DNA from 2 places in the Micromonospora sp. CA-248260 genome. Region 1 is predicted to be linked to the other one. Evidence: riboswitches for the same ligand, from Rfam matches in the RefSeq annotation. Region 1 holds a riboswitch; the other holds the start of a gene.
What was found. Region 1 has a riboswitch for thiamine pyrophosphate ahead of ACQP2H_RS23930 (ECF transporter S component). Riboswitches for the same ligand answer to the same signal wherever they lie in the genome.
Positions count from the first base shown of each region.

Region 1 (3,398 bases):
ATCCGACCGGCCAGCGCGGGGGCCCGCCACCGGTGCGGGGGCGTACGGGCGTCCCTGTCGGCCAGGGCGGCGGTGCCGGTCAGTCGACCGACGCCGGGGCGGAGCAGCCCACCGAGCAGCAGCGCCAGGGTGGACTTGCCGGCCCCGTTGGGACCGAGGACGGCGAGCGCCTCGCCGGCGCGTACCGTCAGGTCGGTGGGGGCCAGCCGGGGTGGCAGGCCGAGCCGGTCGACGGTGAGCAACCCCGCACCGGGCGGCCCGGTGGCCGGCCGGGACCCGGTGGGGTGGCCGGGCACCCAGACACCCTCGGCGGCGAGCGCGGCACCGTGCGCGGCGAAGACCGTCGCCGGTGGCCCGTCGGCCCGGACCCCGCCACCGGGGGTCAGCACCACGACCCGGTCGACCAGGGGCAGGGCGTCGGCGACCCGGTGTTCGACCAGGACCAGGGTGGTGTCCGGGTCCAGCGCGCCGGCCACCGCGCCGCGCACCAGCTCCGCCCCGGCCGGGTCGAGGTTGGCCGTCGGCTCGTCGAGCAGCAGCAGCCCCGGCCGCAGCGCCAGCACCCCGGCCAGGGCGAGCCGCTGCTGCTCGCCGCCGGACAGCGCCGCGGTGGGCCGGTCCCGGGGGTAGGGGAAACCGACCCGGCGCAGCGCCTCGTCCACCCGGGGCCAGATCTCGTCGCCGGCCACCCCCCGGTTCTCCAGGCCGAACGCGACGTCGTCACCGCAGCGGGCCATCACCAGCTGGGACTGCGGGTCCTGGAAGACGGTGCCGACCCGTTCGCGGGCCTTGGCCGGGTCGAGGCCGTCGATCTCGACGGTGCCCTCCTGCTCGCCGGAGTCCGCCGGCAGCAGCCCGGCCAGCGCGGCCAGCAGGGTGCTCTTGCCGGCCCCGGACGGCCCCAGCAGCAGCACCCGCTCCCCGTGGTCGATGCGCAGGTCCACCCCGCGTACCGCCCAGGCCCGCCGACCGGCGTGCCGCCAGCCGAAGCCGACCAGCCTCACACTCGCCACGTCGCCGGCACCTCCATGATCGTCAGGAGAGGATCAGACCAGGGTGCGGTCACGGCCGGCGGGGAACCGGTCCAGCACTCCGGTCTCGGCCAGCGCGCGGGTCAGGTACCAACCGCCGACCCCGGCGACGACGGCTGCGCTGAGCACGGTCAACGCCGCGTACGGCAGGCGGTAGCTGGTCAGGGCGTACTCGGCGTTCCAGACGAAGAAGTCGAACAGGGCGGCGCTCAGCCCGGTCAACGCCCCGGCCAGCACCGCCACCGGCAGCCGGAACGACCGGTAGCGGAACGCGGCGAAGGCCAGCTCCGCGCCGAGGCCCTGGATCAGCCCCTGCACGATGGTGATCCCGCCCCACTCCGCGCCGAGCAGTGCGGAGACGGTGGCGGCGACGGCCTCGCAGAACAGGGCCGCCCCCGGCTTACGGATCACCAGGCCGCCGAGGACCGCCGGGACCAGCCACACGCCGTACATCACCGCCTGGCTGGCGGGTGCGGCGGCGAATGCCGGGTCGGCGGCCTTCCAGACCAGGCCCCAGGCCCAGAAGATGACGCCGAAGGCCACGGCGATCACGGCGGCGACCACGATGTCGATCGTGCGCCACCGATTGCTGTTGGTGGTGGTGTGCGGCATGTCGGTGCTCCCAGTCCAGCGATCGAACCAGGAGAAGACGCACGCCGCGCCCGGCGGCTGCCGGACGGCGGCGCGGCTGGAGGTCGACCGAACTCCCTGCGCTGGCATTACCCAGATCAGGTTCGAGGGTCTGCGGGCGGTGCCCGCACTCTCAGCGCTGTGCGCTCCCCTGTCGGATGTGAAGTTGTCTCGGCAGACGCTAGCACCGACCTGCGGCAACGGCCCAGCAGGTCATGGTTCCCGGCATTCGACGTCCCGGGCGCACACCGGGGCGCTGGGTAGGCTGCCGGTCATGCGGGTGGCGGCGCGGGGACTGACGTTCGACGTACGGGCCGGTGGGCCCGAGGGCGGCGAGGTCGTGCTGCTGCTGCACGGCTTCCCCCAGCACGGCGGGGAGTGGGACGCGGTGGTGCCCGCCCTGCACGCCGCCGGGCTGCGTACGTACGCCCCCGACCAGCGGGGTTACTCGCCCGGGGCCCGTCCCACGGAGGTGGCCGGCTACCGGCTGCCGGAACTGGTCGCCGACGCGGTGGCGGTGCTGGACGCGCTGGGCGTCGACACCGCGCACGTGGTGGGGCACGACTGGGGGGCGATCGTCGCCTGGGCGCTGGCCGCGCGGCACCCGGAGCGGGTGCGTACCCTCACCGCGGTCTCGGTGCCCCATCCGGCGGCCTTCGGGTACGCGCTGTCCACCGACCGTCGGCAGCGGGCGCGTTCGGCGTACATGACGTTGTTCCGCCGGGCGGGCCTGGCGGAGCGGGTGCTGCTGGCCGGGCGGGCGGTGGTCCTGCGTCGGCTGCTGGCCGGCGTCGGTGACTCCGCCCGGGTGGCCCGCTACGCCCAGCCGATGCGCGGGCCGGGCGCGCTGACCGGGGCGCTGAACTGGTACCGGGCGATGTCGGGGCGGGACCTGAAGGCGGTCGGTCCGGTGCCGGTGCCGACCAGCTACGTGTGGAGCGACCGGGACGTGGCAGTCGGGCGTACCGCCGCGCAGGCCTGTGCCCGGCACGTCACGGGGGACTACCGGTTCATGGTGCTGGCCGGGGTGACGCACTGGATTCCCGACGAGGCGCCGGGGCCCCTGGCCGAGGCGATCCTGGCCCGGGTGTGCCCGGCGGCCTGAGCCGCCCTGCCGAGGGTGGACCGGGCCGATCGGGGATCGTGAATCGGTTTCGGGCGATTGCGGATCGGGCACTGGCGTTGCTGCCGACGGGAGGTGCTCCCGTCGGTCGTACCGTCTCATCCGGAGGTAGCGCGTGTCGAAGGAATCCGAGAAGCAGCGCTGGCAGCGCAACTTCGCCGATCTGCTCCAGGAGTTGCGGGTCGCCCAGACCGGCGTGCAGATCCTCTTCGCCTTCCTGCTGACCCTGCCGTTCAGCAACGGTTTCACCCGGACGAGCGAGTTCCAGCGGGACGTCTACATTCTCGCGCTGCTGTCGGCCGCCGCGGCCACCGCGATGATCATCTCGCCGGTCGCCTTCCACCGGGCGCTGTTCCGCCAGGGTCGTAAGCCGGAGCTGGTCCGGTTCGCCCACCGGATGGCCACCGGCGGCCTGGCCTTCATGCTGGTCGCCATGGTGAGTGCGGTCCTGCTGATCGCCGACTTCGTGCTCGACACCGGCATCGCCGTGGTGCTCACCGTGGTCACCGGCCTGTGGTTCCTGACGTTCTGGGTCATCCTGCCGTTCGTCCGGCGCAGCTGGGGTGAGGACGACATCGACGACGACGATGACGACCCGGTGGTGACCAACGGTG
Region 1 covers NZ_CP192021.1:5,573,922-5,577,319, reverse strand. Annotated here, with positions in the region: gene ACQP2H_RS23935 (ABC transporter ATP-binding protein) at 1-1,013, opposite strand, end outside; gene ACQP2H_RS23930 (ECF transporter S component) at 1,047-1,643, opposite strand; TPP riboswitch at 1,719-1,824, opposite strand; gene ACQP2H_RS23925 (alpha/beta fold hydrolase) at 1,936-2,766, shown strand; gene ACQP2H_RS23920 (DUF6328 family protein) at 2,900-3,398, shown strand, end outside.

Region 2 (3,398 bases), 700 kb from region 1:
GGACCGACCGCCGTCGTAGTCCTGGCACCAGGCGGTGGGGTGGTCGGCGCCCATCGCGCCGGCACCCGGGCTGTAGGACTTCTCGTCCAGGCTGGCCAGCACGTGCACCTTGGAGCGCGGGTTGGTGCGGAAGTTGTACCACTCGTCGAACCGGGACCAGCGGTCCGGCAGGTCGGCGGTCGACGGGTGCGCGTGGTCCTCGACCTTGACGGTGGCCTGCTGGTTGGCGGGGTGGCCGGAGAAGTACGCGCCGACCAGGTTGCCGTACCAGGCCCAGTCGTACTCGGTGTCGGAGGCGGCGTGCACGCCGGCGTAGCCGCCGCCGGCCTTGATGTAGCGCTCGAACGCGGCCTGCTGGGTGGCGTCGAGGACGTCACCGGTGGTGGAGAGCCAGATCACCGCCTGGTATTTCGCCAGGTTGGTGTCGTTGAAGGCGGCTCCGTCCTCGGTGGTGTCGACGGTGAACCCGTTGTCAGTGCCGAGCTTCTGGATCGCGGCGATGCCGGCCGGGATGGCGTCGTGCCGGAATCCGGCGGTCTTGGAGAAGACCAGGACCGAGAAGGGTTCGGCGGCGGCTGCCGCCGGTGCCGGTGCGGCCTGTGGCTGGGCCGCCGCGACGGGAGCGGCCTGGGCGGCGGTGCCGCCGATCAGGCCGCTGGCGAGTAGGGAGAGGGCCAGTAGACCGGCACCCAGTGGGCCGCGACGGGCGCGGCGATGGCGGGATGGAGACACTCCATGCTCCTTTTGTCCGTGCTGGACAGTGGTGGGGGCATGGGGACGACTCGCCGCAGACCGTCCCCGGTCGGATCGGTGTGGGCCCGCCGAGGTCCGCACCAGTGGCGATCAGGTGCGGGCCACGCCGAGGCTCCGCACCGGAATAATGTCGATCGGTTGAACAAATTAGCGCCGCTGGATTGGTTTCCGGCAAGGCATGAGCATGTAACGATTCGGTATCGGCGACTCGCTTTTCCGGCTTATGTGGATACAAGCCCACAACCGTACGCATCGATAGTCCTGGATCAATCTAACATCCCTTGGCGGATCAGCGGATCTGTCGTACGGTCACAGGCACGTGACCCACGGGAGCCCGGTACACCGGGCTGAGAGGGGGGCTGAGAGCCCCCGACCGTCGAACCTGATCCGGGTAATGCCGGCGCAGGGAGGAGAGTTGCCGTGCCGTCCCTCGGCCGACTGCATCTGATCACCGACACCCGACCCGGGTGCGACCCGCTCGCCGTCGTCCGCGCCGCCCTCCCGGTGGCCCGCGCCGACCTCGTCGTCCAGGTCCGGGTGACCGACGACACCACCGACCGGCAGGCGTACGACCTGGCCCGACGGGTACGCGCGCTCTGCCTGCCGTACGAGGCGACCTGCCTGGTCAACGACCGGCTGCACGTCGCCCTCGCGGTGGACGCCCACGGCGGCCACGTCGGCGCGGACGACCTGCCCGTCGCGGCGGCCCGCCGGGTCCTCGGCCCCGCCGCCGTGCTCGGCGCGACCGCCCGGGAACCGGACGCCGCCGCCCGGGCCGTCGCCGCCGGGGCCAGCTACCTGGGCGTCGGCCCGTGCCATCCCACCGCCACCAAGACCGGCCTGCCCGACCCGATCGGCCCCGCCGGCATCCACGCCGTCGTCGCCGCCGTCGCCGTGCCGGTGATCGCCATCGGCGGGGTCACCGCCGCCACCGTGCCGGCGCTGCGGGCCGCCGGGGCGTACGGCGTGGCGGTGGTCGGGGCGCTGTCCACCGCCGCCGACCCGGGCCGGGCCACCGCCGAACTGATCGCGGCACTGACGTGCTGACCCGGCCCGACGTCGCCATCGTGGGCGCGGGGCCGGTCGGATTGGCGATCGCCTGGCGCTGCGCCACCCGGGGCCTGCGGGTGACCGTGCACGACCCGGCCCCCGGCTCCGGCGCGTCCCGGGTCGCCGCCGGGATGCTCGCCCCGGTCGCCGAGGCGTACTTCGGGGAACGGGAACTGACCGGGCTGCTCACCGCGTCCGCCGCCCGCTGGCCGGGTTTCGCCGCCGACCTGACCGCCGCCACCGGCAGCGAGTTCGGCTACCGCACCGACGGCACCCTCGTCGTCGGGCTCACCGGGGACGACCTGGCCGAGGCCCACCGGCTCTGGTCGTACCAGCAGGGGTTGGGGCTGCCGATCAGCGCGCTGCGCCCGTCGCAGCTGCGGGAGCGCGAACCGGCGCTGACCCCCCGGCTGCGCGGCGGCGCGGTCGCCCCCGGCGACCACCAGGTCGACCCGCGCCGGCTGGTCGACGCGCTACGGGTCGCCGCCGAGCGGGCCGGCGCGACCCTGCTGCCCGGCGCGGTGACCCGACTGGCCGAGGTGGACGCGCCCGTCGTCGTGGTCGCCGCCGGCTGCGGCGCCGCCGCGCTGACCGGGCTGCCGGTCCGCCCGGTCAAGGGCCAGGTGCTGCGGCTGCGCGCGCCCGACCACCGCCCGCCCGGCTTCCGGCACGTCATCCGGGGGTACGCCGACGGCGAGTCGGTCTACCTCGTCCCCCGCGACGACGGCGAGGTGGTGCTCGGGGCGACCGTCGAGGAACGCGCCGACACCGAGGTGACCACCGGGGCGGTGCTGCGGCTGCTCCGGGCCGCCGTCGACCTCGTCCCCGAACTCGCCGAGTACGCGCTGACCGAGGCCACCGCCGGGCTGCGCCCCGGCACCCCGGACAACGCGCCGATCCTCGGCCCGCTGCCCGACCGGCCCGGCGTGCTCGCCGCCACCGGCCACCACCGGCACGGCATCGTGCTCACCCCGGTCACCGCCGACCTGATCACCGACCTGATCGTCACCGGTCAGCCGGACCCACTGCTCACCCCCTTCACCGCCGACCGGTTCCACTGAGGAGGAAGACGTGCGACTGATCGTCAACGGCGTCGGACGCGAGCTGACCGGCGGCACGACCGTCGCGGACCTGGTCGCCACGGTCACCGGGCAGCGGCGCGGAATCGCCGTCGCGGTCAACGGCGAGGTGGTCCCCCGGGGCGGCTGGCCCGCCACCGAGCTGCGCGACGGCGACCGGGTCGAGGTGCTCAGCGCCGCCCAGGGCGGGTGACCCGGATGCCCCTCACCATCGCCGGACAGACCTTCTCCTCCCGGCTCATCCTCGGCACCGGCGGCGCGGCCAACCTGCACGTGCTGGAACAGGCGATCCGGGCCTCCGGCACCGAACTGGTCACCCTCGCCCTGCGCCGCGTCGACACCGCCCCCGGCACCGCCGGTGGCCTGCTCGACCTGCTCGACCGGTGCGCGGTGCGGCTGCTGCCCAACACCGCCGGCTGCTACACCGCCGCCGAGGCGGTCAAGGTCGCCAGGCTGGCCCGGGAGGCGTTCGACACCGACTGGGTCAAGCTGGAGGTGATCGGCGACGAACGCACC
Region 2 covers NZ_CP192021.1:6,272,191-6,275,588, reverse strand. Annotated here, with positions in the region: gene ACQP2H_RS27095 (ThuA domain-containing protein) at 1-732, opposite strand, end outside; TPP riboswitch at 1,070-1,179, shown strand; gene thiE (thiamine phosphate synthase) at 1,174-1,800, shown strand; gene thiO (glycine oxidase ThiO) at 1,794-2,864, shown strand; gene thiS (sulfur carrier protein ThiS) at 2,875-3,075, shown strand; gene ACQP2H_RS27075 (thiazole synthase) at 3,081-3,398, shown strand, end outside.
Region 2: another riboswitch for thiamine pyrophosphate. It lies ahead of thiE (thiamine phosphate synthase); the one in region 1 lies ahead of ACQP2H_RS23930 (ECF transporter S component).